DNA from 4 places in the Exiguobacterium sp. s16 genome. Region 1 is predicted to be linked to each of the others. Evidence: riboswitches for the same ligand, from Rfam matches in the RefSeq annotation. Region 1 holds a riboswitch; each other region holds the start of a gene.
The links. A riboswitch is a leader RNA that binds a small molecule or an ion and turns the genes downstream of it on or off. The one in region 1 is predicted to bind S-adenosylmethionine.
Positions count from the first base shown of each region.

Region 2: linked by a shared signal. The riboswitch ahead of KNP86_RS14075 (Na+/H+ antiporter NhaC family protein) and the one ahead of KNP86_RS06420 (aminotransferase class I/II-fold pyridoxal phosphate-dependent enzyme) in region 1 are both predicted to bind S-adenosylmethionine.
Region 3: linked by a shared signal. The riboswitch ahead of KNP86_RS03945 (methionine ABC transporter ATP-binding protein) and the one ahead of KNP86_RS06420 (aminotransferase class I/II-fold pyridoxal phosphate-dependent enzyme) in region 1 are both predicted to bind S-adenosylmethionine.
Region 4: linked by a shared signal. The riboswitch ahead of KNP86_RS07760 (2,3-diketo-5-methylthiopentyl-1-phosphate enolase) and the one ahead of KNP86_RS06420 (aminotransferase class I/II-fold pyridoxal phosphate-dependent enzyme) in region 1 are both predicted to bind S-adenosylmethionine.

Region 1 is NZ_JACSLM010000002.1:565,059-569,270, reverse strand. Features, by position in the region: gene KNP86_RS06425 (iron-containing alcohol dehydrogenase) at 1-549, opposite strand, end outside; gene KNP86_RS06420 (aminotransferase class I/II-fold pyridoxal phosphate-dependent enzyme) at 546-1,721, opposite strand; SAM riboswitch class I at 1,799-1,899, opposite strand; gene KNP86_RS06415 (AI-2E family transporter) at 2,075-3,175, shown strand; gene KNP86_RS06410 (MDR family MFS transporter) at 3,440-4,212, shown strand, end outside.
Region 2 is NZ_JACSLM010000011.1:43,141-47,352, forward strand. Features, by position in the region: gene KNP86_RS14070 (GGDEF domain-containing protein) at 1-1,300, shown strand, start outside; SAM riboswitch class I at 1,396-1,491, shown strand; gene KNP86_RS14075 (Na+/H+ antiporter NhaC family protein) at 1,544-2,845, shown strand; gene KNP86_RS14080 (TVP38/TMEM64 family protein) at 2,867-3,517, opposite strand; gene trhO (oxygen-dependent tRNA uridine(34) hydroxylase TrhO) at 3,740-4,212, shown strand, end outside.
Region 3 is NZ_JACSLM010000002.1:79,329-83,540, forward strand. Features, by position in the region: gene KNP86_RS03935 (PTS sugar transporter subunit IIC) at 1-936, opposite strand, end outside; gene KNP86_RS03940 (thioredoxin family protein) at 1,124-1,381, shown strand; SAM riboswitch class I at 1,835-1,940, shown strand; gene KNP86_RS03945 (methionine ABC transporter ATP-binding protein) at 2,019-3,047, shown strand; gene KNP86_RS03950 (methionine ABC transporter permease) at 3,037-3,699, shown strand; gene KNP86_RS03955 (MetQ/NlpA family ABC transporter substrate-binding protein) at 3,730-4,212, shown strand, end outside.
Region 4 is NZ_JACSLM010000003.1:151,884-156,095, forward strand. Features, by position in the region: gene KNP86_RS07750 (methylthioribulose 1-phosphate dehydratase) at 1-474, opposite strand, end outside; gene KNP86_RS07755 (2-hydroxy-3-keto-5-methylthiopentenyl-1-phosphate phosphatase) at 471-1,121, opposite strand; gene KNP86_RS07760 (2,3-diketo-5-methylthiopentyl-1-phosphate enolase) at 1,118-2,275, opposite strand; SAM riboswitch class I at 2,346-2,447, opposite strand; SAM riboswitch class I at 2,653-2,755, shown strand; gene mtnK (S-methyl-5-thioribose kinase) at 2,837-3,991, shown strand; gene mtnA (S-methyl-5-thioribose-1-phosphate isomerase) at 3,988-4,212, shown strand, end outside.

The DNA of each region.
Region 1 (4,212 bases):
GAGCCCGGTGTTGACGCCTGCGTCGACCGAGCTGTCACCGCTCAAGTAACGGGCCTCGTAAAACTTCGCGACCGTGTCGATGACACCGGCTCGGAAATATTCATATGGAGAGCGCGAGATGACCCGCGAGTCAACGATGACCCGTTCGATGACGACGCGGAACATGTCGTAGCGGTCGTAGCTCCCGTCCTCCCGATAGACGACGCTGAGAGGCGTGAACGCCGCACAGTTCGAGGCGAGTGTCGGGACGATGATGAGCGGCACGTTCTGTTGATAGGCGACGAGTTTGGCCGTGTCGACGAGCTTCCCGCCCCCGATGGCGATGAGGACATCGACGTCTTCAAAAATCAGCCGTTCGACTTCCTTGTCCGTACACTCCCCACGGAACGTCGTGGCCGGATAGTCCGTGATGGATGGATGGACGGCCCGCACGACTTCGTACCCGTTCTGACCGCGCAGGACGTGGGCACGTCGGCCGTCGACTAAGTCATCAAGACGGTCGAGCGCGTCATCGGCGTGGTCATATTCAAGGACGGCCTGACGAATCATGCCCGCACCTCCTCATAGGCGGCAAACAACCGCTCGATTCGTTCGACGGCCTCATCGATTTTCGGCTCGGGCGAGACGAGGCCGAAGCGGACGTATCCGTTCCCTTCTGAACCGAAGAAATAGCCCGGTGTGACGGCGACTCCTGCCTCGTACAATAACTTACGCGAGAACGATTTGGCATCGCCCTCGGGCACTTTCGCCCAGACGAAGAACGAACCCTCCGGCGGCTCGACGGCCCAACCGGCCCGGTTCAACCCATCGATCAGGCGATCACGCCGTGCCTCATAGAGTCGGGCCAAATCGTCCCGGATGGAGCGTGGGGCCTCGAGCGCGGCGACAGCCGCCGCCTGGATGGCCGAGAACACGCTGACGTGGACGTGGTCCTGATACGTATTGATCGCCTCGATGATGTCCGCGTTCCCGATGGCAAAGGCGACGCGCCAACCGGACATGTTGAACGCCTTCGACATCGTATATACCTCGATCCCGACTTCTTTCGCCCCTTTCGCCTGCAGGAAGCTCGGCGGGACGTGTCCATCAAACCCGATGCTGCCATACGCGAAGTCATGGACGACCATCAAGTCCCGCTCCTGGGCGAACCGAACGGTGTCATCAAAGAAGGCTGGTGTGGCGACGGCCCCCGTCGGATTGCTCGGATAGTTCAAGTACATGAGTTTCGCCCCTTCCGTATCGAGCGTCTCATAGTCAGGGAGGAAACCGTGCTCCTCGCGTAAGATGAGATCACGGACAACGGCACCGGCGAGTCGTGCCCCAGAGATGTAGTCGGGATAGCCCGGGTTCGGCAGCAAGATCCCGTCCCCTGGCTCGAGCACACATTGCGGCAACGTGATGAGTCCGGACTTGGAACCGATGAGGATCGCGACTTCCGTCTCGGGATCGACTTCGACGCCGTACTCATTCAAGTAAAACGTCGCCACCGCTTGTTTCAGACGGGCCTGACCGCGGAACGGACCGTATTGGTGGGTCGAGGCATCAAGGAGCGCCGTCTGAAGTGCGTCGCAGATTGGGGCGGGCGTCGGCAAATCCGGCGTCCCTTGACCGAGTCGGATGATATCGCGACCGGCCTGTTCAAGTGCTGCGACTTCATCGGCGAGTCCGACAAAATGTTGGGGTGGTAAAGTTTTAAGTAAGTGTGAGCGTCTGTCTGTCATGAATAGTCCTCCTATGCAAAAAACACCCCTTTCCGCGGAAAGGGGTGTCGAGATACGGACGTATTCAAACAACCACCTTTCCATCTCTCAAGGTCACCTTGCTGGAATTAGCACAGTATTGGAACAATCTGTTGCTGAAGCTTCATCGGGCCAGTCCCTCCGCTTCTCTTGATAGAAAGTGTTTTTATATGCGATTTGTCATTTTGTAATATGTCACTTAGTTAACCAAACGTTACCAATCTTGTCAATCCTTTTTCGAAAATGGGTGTGGCCTATTGAATCCCGATAAAAAAAAGGTCATAGTACAAAGTGAACACTATTCTACAAAATTTAAAAGATGAGGGGATGGACCTTTGGAATTAAATCGTCAATTGATTTGGAAGTTGAGCGTGATCGGATTGATTCTGCTCGTCCTATGGAAAGTCATCAGTGAACCGGACACGATTTCTAGTGTGTTGCACTACACGTTCCAGTTGCTGACGCCGATTATCATGGGAATTGCCATCGCGCTGCTCCTGAATACCGTCCTGTCCTATATAGAAGAACGGTTTCAATTAAAACGCTATCAAGGTTTGCTGATCGTTTATATCGTCTTCATCGGGATTCTTGTCATCTCCGCTGTGACATTGTTCCCGCGCATCTACTCGAGTGTGGCCTCACTCATCGAAGAGCTTCCGTTCTACATCCGACAGATTGACGGGTTCCTCGCCCAGTTGAACACGTACTTGAAAGAGTACAACGCGACGATCGCCCAAGCCATCGATTTCAGCCGCTTCGAGGAACGTTACTCGGGCTGGGTCGAGACCGCCGTCTTGTCGTCGGTCAGCTACGTGTCGAGCTTCACGATGACGCTCATCAATTTCTTGATTGGGATCGTCATCTCAATCTATCTGTTAAAAGACAAAGAGGTTTTTGCCCGCATGTTCAAGCGGCTGTTGTATGCGATGTTCCCGGTCGCGTCGGCTAAGACGACGATCGACATCTTTCAAGAGATGGATTACATTTTCAAACGCTATATCATCGGGAAGTCGATCGACTGCCTCATCATCGGGGTGTTGGCCGTCGCCGGTCTGTTGATCATCGGGGCACCTTACGCGCTTCTACTCGGCGTCATCGTCGGCGTCTTGAATTTTATCCCGTACGTCGGTCCGCTGCTCGGGATGATTCCGGCGTTCATCATCACCTACTTCTATGACCCGTTCACGGCGCTCATCGTCCTCTTGTTCATCTTCTTGTTGCAACAATTCGACGGACTCTGGCTCGGCCCGAAGATTCTCGGCGACAGCGTCGGCATCACCCCGTTTTGGGTCATCACCTCGATCATCATCGGGGGTAGCCTGTTCGGTCTCGTCGGGATGTTCATCAGTGTACCGGTCACGGCGATGATTCAAGTCGTGTTCTCTCGGTTGATCGACTACCGGCTCAGTCGAAAGAATTTGAACGAATTATTATGACACATTGACGATTTATGTTGACACATTTCACGGAAATATCATAATCTTGAAGAGAAGACAGTCCAATGCAGAAAGGAGAGGTACCGATGTCAGTCATTCAACGCTCGCACGTCCAAGTTCATATTGACCGGCAGGCGCCTCTCCGTGATTTGAATCCGTGATGTCGCCTGCCTTCCGAGGCATGCCTAAGATCGTAGGGACGCGTATGCCTTTGTGCATGCTGCGTCCCTTTTCTTATTCTATCAACTAAAGCAGGTGACCTTAATGATTCAATCACTCAAACAGCTCGACCGTAACATTTGGATCCGCTTCCTCGGAGAGACGATCACCGGTGTCATGATGTTCATGATCGCACCGTTCCTCGTCCTCTACTATAGCGACAAGCTCGACAGTTATATCCAGGTCGGGGTCATCATGGCGACCGGACCGATCATGGCGCTCATCGGATCGGTCGTCGGTGGACGGCTCGCAGACCTGTATGGCCGCAAACCAATCATGATGGCTGCCATTCTTGGCGACGCCCTCGCCCTCGTCGGTTTCGCCTTCGCCGAAACGTTTTGGCCGCTCCTTCTCTTGAACGCCATGCTCGGTTTGACGAACTCATTGTTCCACCCGGCCGCAAGCGCGATGGTAGCCGATGTGACCGAGCCCGAACAGATGAACGAGGCGTTCGGGCTGTTGCGGATGGGGCACAATATCGGGGCTGCATTCGGCCCGCTCCTCGGGAGTGCCGTCCTCTTTATCGACCGGCAGTATATCTTCTACTCGGCCGCTCTCGTCTTCGTCTTGTACGCACTCGTCCTCGGTCGCTTCATCCGGGAGTCGCTCCCAGAGACGACCGATGTCGACACGCCGTCGAACCGGGATGTCCTGCGCGTGTTCTACAATGACAAGGTGTTCCTCGTGTTCATCTTTGCCGGTGTCTTCATCTCGATGGGCTTCTCGCTCATCGAGAGCATGCTGCCCCTCTTCTTGAGAGAGTCGATGCCATCGTTCACCGATCGTGAGAACCCGTTCGCCTATATGCTCGCCTTGAA
Region 2 (4,212 bases), on a different contig from region 1:
TGTTTACTTGGCACTTGGTGGTGTGACCGGTCTCGGCTTCTATTCTCAAGACTCGTTCCTGCCGCTCGCCGGTTTGATTCTGGCCATCATCTTGAACACGATCGTGCAAAAGTATCAAGTCGGTTGGTGGTTCCGCGTCGACATCCCGGTCCGCGATTTTCTGAGCATCGCGTTTTATACGTATATCGTCAGTCTCGTCTTCATTTTGGCGGCCTCGTTGTTCCGGGAGACGAATTTACTCGTCGTCAGCAGCATCGCTGCCGCGTTGACGTTCTTCATCAAGCGGCTCATCATCCAAAAAGGCCGGCAAGACGCCTTTAAATCGTTGATTGAACAGTATGACGAGGCAAAAGAAGCCGTGTCGTTATCGCAGAGCGAGGCGCAAGCCATCGAAGTGTTTCTCAGTCAATGTGAGCGGCTCAATCACTATGACGAAGGGTTCGTCGAGTTTAAACTGTTCGACCGTACCCTGTACTTTGATTTGAAGACGCGTCAGCCGATTGACCGTCACATCGTGTTCGATTTGCTCGATCACGCTTATCCGAACGAAGCCTCGGTCGAATATGAGATGCGCTTCGAATGGGACGCACCACTGTCGAACGAATTTGACGACGACTATCATAGTTTCATCTCGGTTCGGTCCGAGGAGATCGAAGGGATTCGCACGTGGCTCGTCATGACGGGTGAACACGTCTATGGGTATCCCTCGACCATCCAACGTGAAATCGTCAAACTTCTCAAGTCGTTCAACCGGACGATCAGCCGTTGCCATGAGCGCGACCGTCTTTACACGGAAAGTCGGACCGACAGCTTGACGCTGCTCGCGAATGCACGCGCGTTTTACGAATACGGGATTCAACAAATCTCGGACGGTTCGATGTATCCGATTTCGGTCGCGATGCTCGACATCGACTTTTTCAAAAAAATCAACGATTTGCACGGACATCAAGTCGGGGACAGTGTGCTCCAAGAGTTTGGACGGCGGATTCGCCAGGCACTCCGCACCGAAGATTTTGCCGCCCGTTACGGCGGTGAAGAGTTCATCTTGCTATTGAATCGTTGCGATGTCGAACAGGCAATCGAGATCGCCGAACGGATCCGGCAACAAATCGAGAACAAACCGTTCCACGTCGACGGAATCGATATCCCCGTCACCGCTTCGATCGGTGTCGACACGATTCAGGCGTTCGGTGACAAACGCCTCGACGATACGATCCGGAACGCTGACCGGGCCCTCTACGTCGGCGGGAAGTACGCCGGACGCAACCGCGTCGCCCATTACAATTTCTTAACGACTTGACTCACCCCCACGTTCACCGCGTGGGGTTTGCTATTGACAAGCGGATTTGAAACAGGTACGTTAGGGAACGTGTCTTATAACTAAATATCACAACTTTTTTATCAAGAGAGACTGAGGGACTGGCCCAGTGACGTCTCGGCAGCGGGTAACCTGTGCCAAATCCAGCGAGCAGTCTGCTCGAAAGATGAAAAAAGTGTTTTCTTGTAGAGAGAGCCTTTTTTCAGAAGGCTCTCTTTTTATTTTATGAATGAGGTGAATCGATTGGAACAACCGACAGCTAACAAATGGGCACTATTGCCTTTGCTCGTCTTCCTCGTCTTCTTTATCGGGGCAGGCATCTACTATAACGACTTTTATAAATTCCCGGTCCTGATCGCGGCGTTGATCGCGGTCATCGTCGCGGCGATGATGACGAAAGGCAGCGTCACTCAGACGGTCGAGCGTGTCGCCCAAGGCGCGGGGAACCCCGGCATTTTGATCATGGTCTTCATCTTCTTGCTCGCCGGAGCGTTCTCGAGTGTCGCCGAAGCAATCGGCGCAATCGACGCGACCGTCAATGCGGCGCTGACATTTTTACCGTCCTCGCTTCTACTGAGCGGTTTATTCGTCATCGCGGCTTTCATCTCGATGGCGATGGGAACGTCGACGGGCACGATTGCCGCCCTCGCCCCGATCGCGCTCGGTATCCACGAAGAAAGTGGCGTCAATATCGCCATCGCGGCGGCTGCCGTCGTCGGTGGTGCCATGTTCGGGGACAACTTGTCGTTCATCTCGGACACGACAATCGCTGCCGTCCGGACCCAGCGTACCAATATGCGTGACAAATTCCGAACCAACTTTTGGATTGTCCTCCCGGCCGCCATTATCACAATCGTCCTCTTATCGGTGTTATCGAGTGGAGAATCGACTGTCGATGCAGCCACGTTCGAATGGTATAAACTCATTCCATACCTCGCCGTCATCGCTCTCGCCTTGACCGGGTTGAACGTCATTCTCGTTTTGCTTGGCGGGATTGCCTTGACCGGCATCATCGGTTTGATCGATGGGAGTTTGGCTGTCACTTCATACGTCACGGCTATGGCAGACGGGATGATGGGTATGGCCGAGATTTCGCTCTTGACGCTCCTCATGGGCGGACTCGTCGGACTCATCTCGCATAACGGCGGGCTCACTTACTTGCGTGACGCGCTCACGTCGCGGATTCAAAAACGTGCCGGTGCCGAATGGAGCATCGCCGGGCTCGTCAGCGCGACGAACGTCGCGACGGCGAACAACACGATTTCGATTCTCGTGGCCGGTCCGCTCGCCGCCAATATCGCCGACACGTATGACATCGAGCGAAAGAAATCAGCGAGTGTGCTCGACATCTTCTCGTGTGGCGTCCAAGGCCTGTTGCCTTATGGGGCACAGCTGCTCATCGCCGCCGAATTGACGAATACGGCGTCACCAGCGCTCGTCCCGTATATGTTCTATCCATTCCTGCTCTTCATTTGCGGAGGGCTGGCCATCGTCTTTAACTTCCCGCGTTTCAAAAAGCGCGCCTGACCAAAACGACCCTTTGAAGCACTAGCTTCGAAGGGTCGTTTGACGTTTCGTTTCACGTTCACGTTGAAGTTGTTCGTTGCGTTTTTTGAAGGCGCGCCGCTTGAGCAATTCCTCGAGGCCACGGCTGATCGCCCAAAGAACAAACAGTAACAGTCCAAGCATCGATAAGCGGAACGGACTTTGAATAAACTCTTCCCACTGGTCACCAATGACCGAAAAAATCAAGACGACAAGCAGTTTCCCGAACCCCGCCGCCATGATGAATGTCCGAAGCGGCATTTGAATGAGGGCAAGTAAGTATGTGATCAAACTGACCGGGATGAACGGGAGCGAATATAAAAACCCAAGCGAGATCGGGCTCATATGGTTGATGCGTTCCAGCCAATATACCCCTTGTTTATGTTTTTCGAGCCACCGTGTCATCGGTTTACGGAATACGTAACGGACGGCTGTAAAGACAAGAATCGTCCCTAGTAAACTACCGACCCAAGACAATAACGTCCCGAGCAAGAACCCATACGTGGCCGCGTTCGCCGAAATGATGAGGACGAGCGGAAGAAATGGAAAGATCGCCTCAAGGAACGGCGCCCCTAGTCCTGCCCATGGGCCTCCCGGAAGCTCTTGCAGCCATTCAATCAGTTGGATAATCCATTGTTGGAGTGATGTGAGCATATCAGTTTCCACCTTCGACTTTCATTAATACCTTTTACCCGATTTCGCTCAGGAAGACGCATCCCCCTGCACGCCAGTAAAAAAAATAAAAAGTATTTGCGAAATTTCGCTGTGATATCTATCATATAATATGGACTTGTGGTTGCAGGCAAGTCCGCTCGTCGAACGACACAACCCAACGTTCGTTTTCCTGCAAAAAACTGAACACAGGGGAGTAATAACATGGAAACAAAACCAATGCGGGTCTTGCTGTACTATAAGTACGTCAACATCGAAGACCCAGAAACGCTCACACAAGAGCACCTCAAGTATTGTAAGGACCTTGGCATCAAAGGACGGATCTTGATTTCTTCCGAAGGAATCAACGGAACGTGCTCTGGGACTTGGGAACAGACCGAGCAATACATGAACGACTTGAAAGCGAACCCGCTTTTCAGCGATATCGAGTTCAAAATCGATGAAGTCGAAGAGCATGCGTTCAAAAAAATCTTTGTCCGTCATAAGAAAGAGCTTGTGACGTGGCGCTTTGATGGTGAGTTCGACGTTCCTAAACAGCACGGTGCGTACCTCGAACCGGCAGAATGGAAAGAGATGATGAATCGCGACGATGTCGTCATCCTCGATGTTCGTAACAACTACGAGTACGATCTTGGTCACTTTAAAAATGCGATCAAAATCGATGTAGAGGCTTCTCG
Region 3 (4,212 bases), 490 kb from region 1:
GACGTTCCAGAGCGCGAACCCTCCCGGCATCAAATGCAAGGCGTTGATTGGCCCGATGAGGCCGGAGACGCCGAAACCGGCACTGATCGGCGTGCCTTCGATCCGAAGGATGCCTGCGAGCGCTCCGAGGATGGCCGCATTGGCGAGTACGGGCAACATCATGATCGGACGACGGACGAAGTTCGCCATTTGAATCTTCGGTGACCCGAGGAAGTGGGCGATCGACGTTCCCGTCGCGTTCATCTGCCAGCCGGCGATGGCGAGACCGAAGCCGGCGGCGACGACCCCTAAGTTGGCGGCCCCGGCCGCGACACCAGACAGACTGATCGCTGTGGCGATGCCGACCGTCGAGATTGGCGAGACGATGATGAGCGAGAACGCCATCGCGATCAACATACCCATCACAATCGGCTGCAGTTCCGTCATCGTCATAATGATCGTCCCGACGTATGTGGTGATTTGTGAGATGTAAGTGAGCAGGAACGCCCCGATTCCTCCGGCGACGACGATGACCGTCATCGGTAAGACGAGTACCGTGTATGTCTTCAAGCGTGGCGACAACTGCATGACGAGGAACGTCGCGAGAGCGGCCGTCACACCGGCCGTGATGACGTCACCGATTCCAGCCATGAGGAACGCCCCTTCTTCGATGCGGATGGCGCCGCTCCCGACTTGGGTCGCGATGCCGATCGTGCCGGCCTCGAGTGCCGAGCGTCCGAACTGCATGGCGACGGCGACACCGATGATGACCGGTAAGAGACGCATCGCGATTGTCGTCGCATCTAAGATGAACTGCAGTGACGGAACATAAGGTAAGATGGCTTTCGTTAATTCACCGAGCAAGGCGCTCGGGATGAGGGCGATGAGGATGGCAAGACTGAGGCCGTTCAAGACGTTCATCAAAAACTGTTTTCTGGTAAGCTTCTCTTCCGTCATTGGGGATTCACCTGTCCTTTTCTACTGGTATGCTGTTATGTACAAAAGCAATAAAGTTAATGACCATACTATGCCTCTTTCTAGCAAGCGTCAATATAAAATGTTGAAATGTTCAGAATTTTCCATTTGAGCACAACTTTTGAACCGACCGGTCCGGATTCATATACTTAGAGGAGAGGTGAGAACAATGATTACTGACGGATTCTTATATATATACGCCCCGATGTGCGGTACATGCGCCGTGGCCGAGCGGATGCTCTCGGTCGTCGAGGCCGTCGACCCCGAACTCCAGATTGAAAAGCGCGATGCCAACTTTATCCCGAACGAGCTCGAGGTGTATCAAGTCATGAGCGTCCCGGCGCTATTGAAGCTGGAAAATGGCCAAGTTCGCGATCGTTTGTATGCGTTTCAAAACGTCCAGCACGTCCTATCTTTCGTCAAATGAGATAGGATGATTAGAATAATCTGAAAATTTTAAATAATCAGTTGACACAGAAAGTTCACGAATGATATATTCATTACAACATCTTACTTGAACACAACATAGGTCGAGATTTTCCCGTCAGCAAGACGTTTTCGAACAACCGTTGCATGAGCTTACGCGATTTCAGGTGGACCTTCCCTTCGATTGTCCCCCAAAAAAATCAAGCGTCGGGGCACCGGTCGCGTAATTGCATGGTCCGTTCGAAGACCGAGTGATGATCGGGTAAAAATCCCCCATATAAGGATGAATGCTCTGATCGGGCAAAAGAGGTTCATCTATGGGTTGTCCTTCAGTGACTCAAGGTGCTACGTTCTGTGTCATCCTCGGATGGCACCTTTTTTAATTTGTCTGAAAAAAATAGTTTGACATGAAAATAATGTGTCGCTATGATAAAGCTAATCAAATACGCAACCACTCTTATCAAGAGAGGCTGAGGGACTGGCCCTATGACGCCCAGCAACCGCGGAGCAATCCGAAATGGTGCTAATTCCAGCAAGGTGTAAACCTTGGAAGATGAGAGCAATCGTTGTCCGTACCGATAAAGTACGCACGTTTGCTCAAACGTGCGTACTTTTTTTGTTGTCAGGAGGGAAATGGATTGATTCAACTACGCAATGTGGCCAAATGGTTCGATACGAAAAACGGTCGGGTCCAGGCGGTCGATGATGTGTCGCTTACCATCGAAAGCGGCGAAATTTTTGGAATAATCGGATATTCAGGGGCGGGGAAGTCGACGCTCATCCGCTTGCTCAACCGACTCGAGGCACCGTCTAGCGGTGAAATCGTGGTCGCCGGCAGCGAGCTGACGAAGCTCACGCCTAAGGAACTACGCGGGGTACGTAAAAACGTCTCGATGGTGTTCCAACACTTCAACCTATTATGGTCGCGCACGGTCGCTGAGAACATCAGCTTCCCGCTCGAGCTCATCGGGGTACCGGCCAGCGAACGCAAACGCCGCGTCCAAGAACTTGTCGAACTCGTCGGCTTAGGCGGACGGGAAGACAGCTATCCGTCGCAACTATCGGGCGGTCAAAAGCAGCGAGTCGGGATAGCCCGTGCGCTCGCTACGAATCCAGAAGTGCTCCTCTGCGATGAAGCGACGAGCGCACTCGACCCGAAGACGACCGATTCGATTCTCGAACTGCTCGTCAGCATCAATAAAAAGCTCGGATTGACGATCGTCCTCATCACCCATGAGATGCACGTCATCCAAAAGATTTGCCACCGCGTCGCCGTCATGGAGGCCGGGAAGGTCGTCGAGACCGGACAAGTCGCCGAGGTGTTCCAACATCCGGAACAGCCGATCACGAAAGAGTTCGTCAAACAGATCGGCGCGGTCGAAGACATGTCGCTCACGTTCGAGCACTTGAAAGCGCGTTATCCGAGCGGTCAAATCGTCAAGCTCAAATTCTTGAACGAGACGGCCGAGCAACCGATTCTGTCAGAAGTGTTGAAGCAACATGACATCGGCTTCAACATCATCGGCGGGAACGTGACGCAGTCACAAGTCGGTGCCCTCGGGACATTATTCATCCAATTGATCGGAGAGCCGGCTGAAGTCGAGCGGGCCATCGCCTCAATCCGGTCGCAGGCAGTGGAAGTGGAGGTAGAAAGCGATGTTTCCTAATGTAGATTGGCAAGTCATGCTCGAGCAAACGTGGGAGACGCTCTATATGACGCTCGTCGCCGGAGCCGCGACGTTCGTCATCGGTCTCGCCCTCGGGATGCTCTTATACGTCACGAACGAACCGCTCATGATGAAAAACCGTCCGATTTACACGGTCATCAGCGCAATCGTCAACGTGTTCCGGTCGATCCCGTTCATCATTTTGATCATCTTGCTCATCCCGTTCACGTTACTCGTCGTCGGGACGATGCTCGGATCGACGGCAGCGTTGCCGGCGCTCATCATCGGTGCGGCTCCGTTCTATGCGCGGATGGTCGAGCTCGCCCTTCGTGAAGTCGACCGCGGCGTCATCGAGGCGGCTGAATCGATGGGTGCGACAAAATGGCAAATCGTCTATAAAGTGTTGTTCCCAGAAGCATTGCCGGCCATCGTGTCAGGCATCACGGTCACGATCGTCGCGATCGTCGGTTATACGGCGATGGCAGGGGTCGTTGGGGGCGGGGGACTCGGGAACTTGGCGTTCCTCGAAGGGTTCCAGCGCTCACAGAGTGACGTCACGTTCGTCGCGACCGTCTTAATCTTGGTTATCGTCTTCGTCATCCAGTTCATCGGCGATCGACTCGTATCAGTAATTGACAAGCGTTCCGCTTGATCTAAATAGAAAATTTGGAGGGGTTTTATAATGAAATCATGGAAAACAGTACTCGGATTGACAGCAGCTTCAGCACTCACGATTCTCGCGGCTTGCGGCGGAGATTCAGAATCAGGTTCGGGCGATGACAAGACGCTCGTCGTCGGTGCGTCAAACGTCCCGCACGCTGAGATTTTAGAGCACATTCAAGACGACTACGAAGAGAAGGGCTATACGCTCGAAATCAAGAAGTTCCAAGACTACGTCCTCCCGAACAAAACGCTCGCGGACGGCGAACTCGACGCGAACTACTTCCAACACGAGCCGTACCTCGAGTCGCAAATGGCTGAGAACAAAGACTACAAATTCGCATCAGCCGGCGGCGTCCACATCGAGCCGATTGGTGTCTACTCACAAGACTACAAATCACTCGATGAGCTGCCAGAAGGCGCTGAAATCATCATGAGTTCGTCAGTCGCTGACCACGGACGAATCCTCACGATGCTCCAATCAGAAGGCTTACTCACGCTCGCA
Region 4 (4,212 bases), on a different contig from region 1:
CCGGATATGAGGGGCGAAGGCGGCTGCGAGCGTCGGGATGTCCGCATGGTTCTCGATAATCGGTACGCGGACGACCGCATCCTCGTCCCAGAAGCCGAGCGCCTTGATGATCTCTTGGCCGGTGAAGACGACTTCGCCGGTGGCGGCATGGAGCTCGGAGATGACATTATTGTCGACTGTATGGACGTGGAGCGAACACGTCGCGTCCGTCCGATTGAACACTTCGACGTGAAGTAGCGTCTCGGCGGATGGACGACCGTTTTGTTCGCCAATCAAGCGTCCGGCCGCATCGACGTGAACAAAGTCTTCCGGTGTTCGTTTTCGTTTATCGCGTCCGCTCGCCGTGACGAGAAATTCGAGCGGATCGTCGGAAACGCGAATCGCCAAATTCCCACTCGTTCCGGGGAACCAGTCGCGGGCGGCGAGTTCGTCTTTAATGTCGGCCAGTTCGAGCCAACGTGCGGCAAGGATCATACGGCAACCTCCTTCAAGTGATGGGTGATGTCGTCAAACGTCTCGAACGGGGCGTAACGGATGCCTGCGTCTTCGCAGAGCGTGATGAGTTGACCTCGGGCGTAGACAAAGTCGGCACGCTTCGCGACCTCGAAGTCGGTCACCGAGTCGCCGATGACGATCAAGCGATCGGCGGGATTGACAAGGCGGCGAGCGAGCGTCGGCTTGCAACAGCCGCAATCGTTCGTACATTGTTCATCGCAAGCGTGCGGCCAAGCGACGGTGACCGTCTCAGCGGAGAAGTCGGCGACGTTGCAGTAGATATGCTCGGGGGCGACATGCCCGTCCAAGACCGGTTGCACGAAGAAGTCCATCCCGCCGCTGACGACGTCAAACTTCCAGCCATGGACCCGAACTTCTTCTAAAAATGCCGGGAACCCTTGGCGGAGCGTGATGCGCTCCAACAAATAATCACGGTAAGCCGGGGCGGCCTCGCTCGGCAACAGTCGAAACATTTGACCGACCCCGGATCGGATGGAAATCCGTTGCTCGAGGACCGCGTCTTTCAACTCGACCCAAGCCGGCGGGGCGAACGCCTTCATCAACGCGATGATATTGTCTTCCGCCGTAATCGTCCCGTCAAAGTCGCAGAGGATATGGGCCGTCATCGTGACGCCCACGCCTTCAACGCGGTATCGAGCTCGTCCGTCTGCCCTTCGGTTTGACCGAGTACGTGAGCGATGGCTTGTCGGAACGCACGAGCCCCGGCGGCTGCACCGTCCGGATGACCGTGAATGCCACCGCCGGCGTTGATGACGACATCCGTCCCGAAGTCCCGAATGATATCGGCGACGAGTCCCGGATGAATCCCCGCGGACGGGACCGGCAAAATCGGCTTCGACCAATGTGGTTCGGCACTCTGGTCACGAATCACGAACGCCTCGTCGCGCGGTGTCGCAAGTGAGCCGTACGGTGACGGGAAGAGCGTCAAATCGCCCCCGGCGAGGCGAGGGAGTTTACCGAGCAAAAGCGAATGACTGATTGATCCGGTCAAGGCGCCGGCAAAGGCCGGATGTGCCAAGATCGGGACGTGGATATCCGGATCGTTCGCGAGTTCGCGCAGTGCGTCGAGACCGTACGTATAGACGTTGAACAGGAGCGCCGTCGCACCGGCCTCGATGAGACGGAGCGCCTGGTCACGCAGACCGAACACGGGGCCGCTCAGCGTGATGGCGTACAGGACGCGTTTCCCGGTCGCCTCGAAGTGGGCTTGAATGACGTCCGCTCCGATCCGGGCCCGTTCAAGCGACGGGGTGAGCGGGTTGTCGTATAAAATCTCGTCGTCTTTGACGATATCGATGCCACCGGCGAACTGATCGCGGAGTTGCTGCTCGAGAAACGCGAGGTCACGGCCGATGACGCCTTTGAAGATGCTCATGACGAGCGGGCGATCCTGAACGCCGAGCAACTCACGAATCCCGTCGACACCGAACTTGGCGCCTTTGAAATCAGAGGCGAGCGTCTCCGGCAACGTCAAATCGATTAATCGGACCGAATCATCGAGGGACAGTTTCCCGAACGTCGTCGTCAAGATGGATGAAAAGTCAGGGCTGACATTATGTAACGGATAGCGGATCGTGAAGCGGCTCGTCGTGTCCGTATGTGTGGTTGATACGACCTCACCTCGGAACGCCTGTAACTGCTCTTGCTCTAAGTGAGGCAAGTCCGTCCATGTGCCGACGGTCAGCTCGAGGGCGATCTTGTTGGCGACGGTCGCGACCGCGTCCGTCCGTTTGATTTCATATGTGGCAGTGATACTCATATGGTTCCTCCTTCCAGGCAAACAAAAATGACCCCATGCCGAGGCAAGAGGTCATCATAAAAAAAATGAACTCTTATCTCTCAGCTTACGCTGCAAGAATTAGCACCGTGCCATCTCTGGTCGGTTGCTGCGACATCATCGGGCTTGTCCCTCCGTCTGCTCTTGATAAGAATGTGATTTGAAGTTGTGAAATTTAATTGAATTTTTGCACAGAATCGTCACATCGTCAATTCCTTTTTTTCCAAAAAAAATATTTTGGAAAGTTGTTTCCATATATGCACAAAAAAAGACGAAGTTGCATCGGGAAATTGCCGTTGACAATCGTGACGTCGAGTCCGTAATATTCAGCACATAAGTTCACCGAATCGAATAAACCACTCTTATCGCGAGTTGGCAGAGGGAATTGGCCCGATGACGCCGCAGCAACCGACCACTAGGCACGGTGCTACATCCACCAGACGAATGTCTGACAGATGAGAGGAACAACCAGTTTGGCTGTGCCTCTTTCTCGCGGAGAAAGGGGCTTTTTTTATGGGCAACGTACAGGAAGGGGAAAACATTATGTCATATCAACCATTTACAGAACAGACCGTCGTCGAGCATGTGAAAACGTTGGGGTTAATCGAAGACGGAGGCATCACGCATTGCGAGGAGATCGGGGACGGCAATTTGAACCTCGTTTTCCGCATCCGACAAGGCGAAACGAGTCTCATCGTCAAACAAGCGCTCCCATATGCGAAAGTCGTCGGCGAAAGTTGGCCGCTCACACTTGAACGGGCGTGGATCGAGCAGTTGGCGTTGCGCGAATTCGCCAACGTCGTCCCTCGTTTCGTGCCAGTCGTGCTTGGCAGTGACCGCCCGCTCGCCTACACGATTTTAGAGGACCTGTCAGATTTTGAGATCGTTCGGACTGGCTATTTGGAAGGGAAAACGTATCCTGAACTTGCCCGCCATGTCGGTGAATTTTTAGGCGAGACGCTGTTCGCGACGTCGGATTACGCGGCCGGGCCGATCGCGAAGAAGCGGATTGAACGTGACTATTACAACCCGGAACTGTGTGACATCACCGAGAAACTCATCTTTACCGACCCGTTCAAAGACGCGGAGTCGAACAACATCGAGACGGCGCTGCGAGAAGATGTCGAACGCCTTTGGCAAGACCAAGCGCTCAAAGTCGAGGTGACGAAACTGAAAGTCGGCTTTGTCACGAAACATGAGGCACTCCTGCACGGAGACCTACATACGGGCAGCATCTTCGCGACTCAACAAGAGACGAAAATCATCGATCCAGAGTTCGCGTTTTACGGACCGTTCGGCTTCGACCTCGGCCAAATCATCGCCCATTTGACGCTGTCGACGTTCCATGACCCGCTCAAACGCTTCGAGCGTTTCACGGACGTCTTGACGGTGTGGGAGACGTTCGAGAAGACGTTTCGGGCCAATTTTGAACGCGCCGTCGAGCCGTTCAACACGATTGGTTTCGTCGACGAGTTGTTGCGGACGATTTTCAGCGACACGATCGGCTACGCCGGTTGCGAACTCATTCGCCGTGCCGTCGGACTGGCCGGTGTCGCCGATCTCGAGACGTTGCCGGAAGCGACGCGGCTCGAACGAAAACGTGACGCGCTCGCCCTCGGGACGGCGCTCATTAAAGAACGCCACAGCGTCGAATCGATTGACGACTTGGTGACACTCCTGTCGGGGGTGCGCGTATGACGGTTCAAAACATCCGTTTCCATTCACAGACAGACGAACTCATCGTATTGGATCAGACGTTGTTGCCGCATGAAGAGCGGTACGTGACGATTGAGACGCTCGAACAGGCCGAACATGCCATCGAGACGCTCCAAGTCCGCGGCGCCCCGGCCATCGCATACTTCGGGGCGTTCGTCCTCGCCAAAGAGGCGGGCCGGTTAGTCGACGATCCGGACTTTACG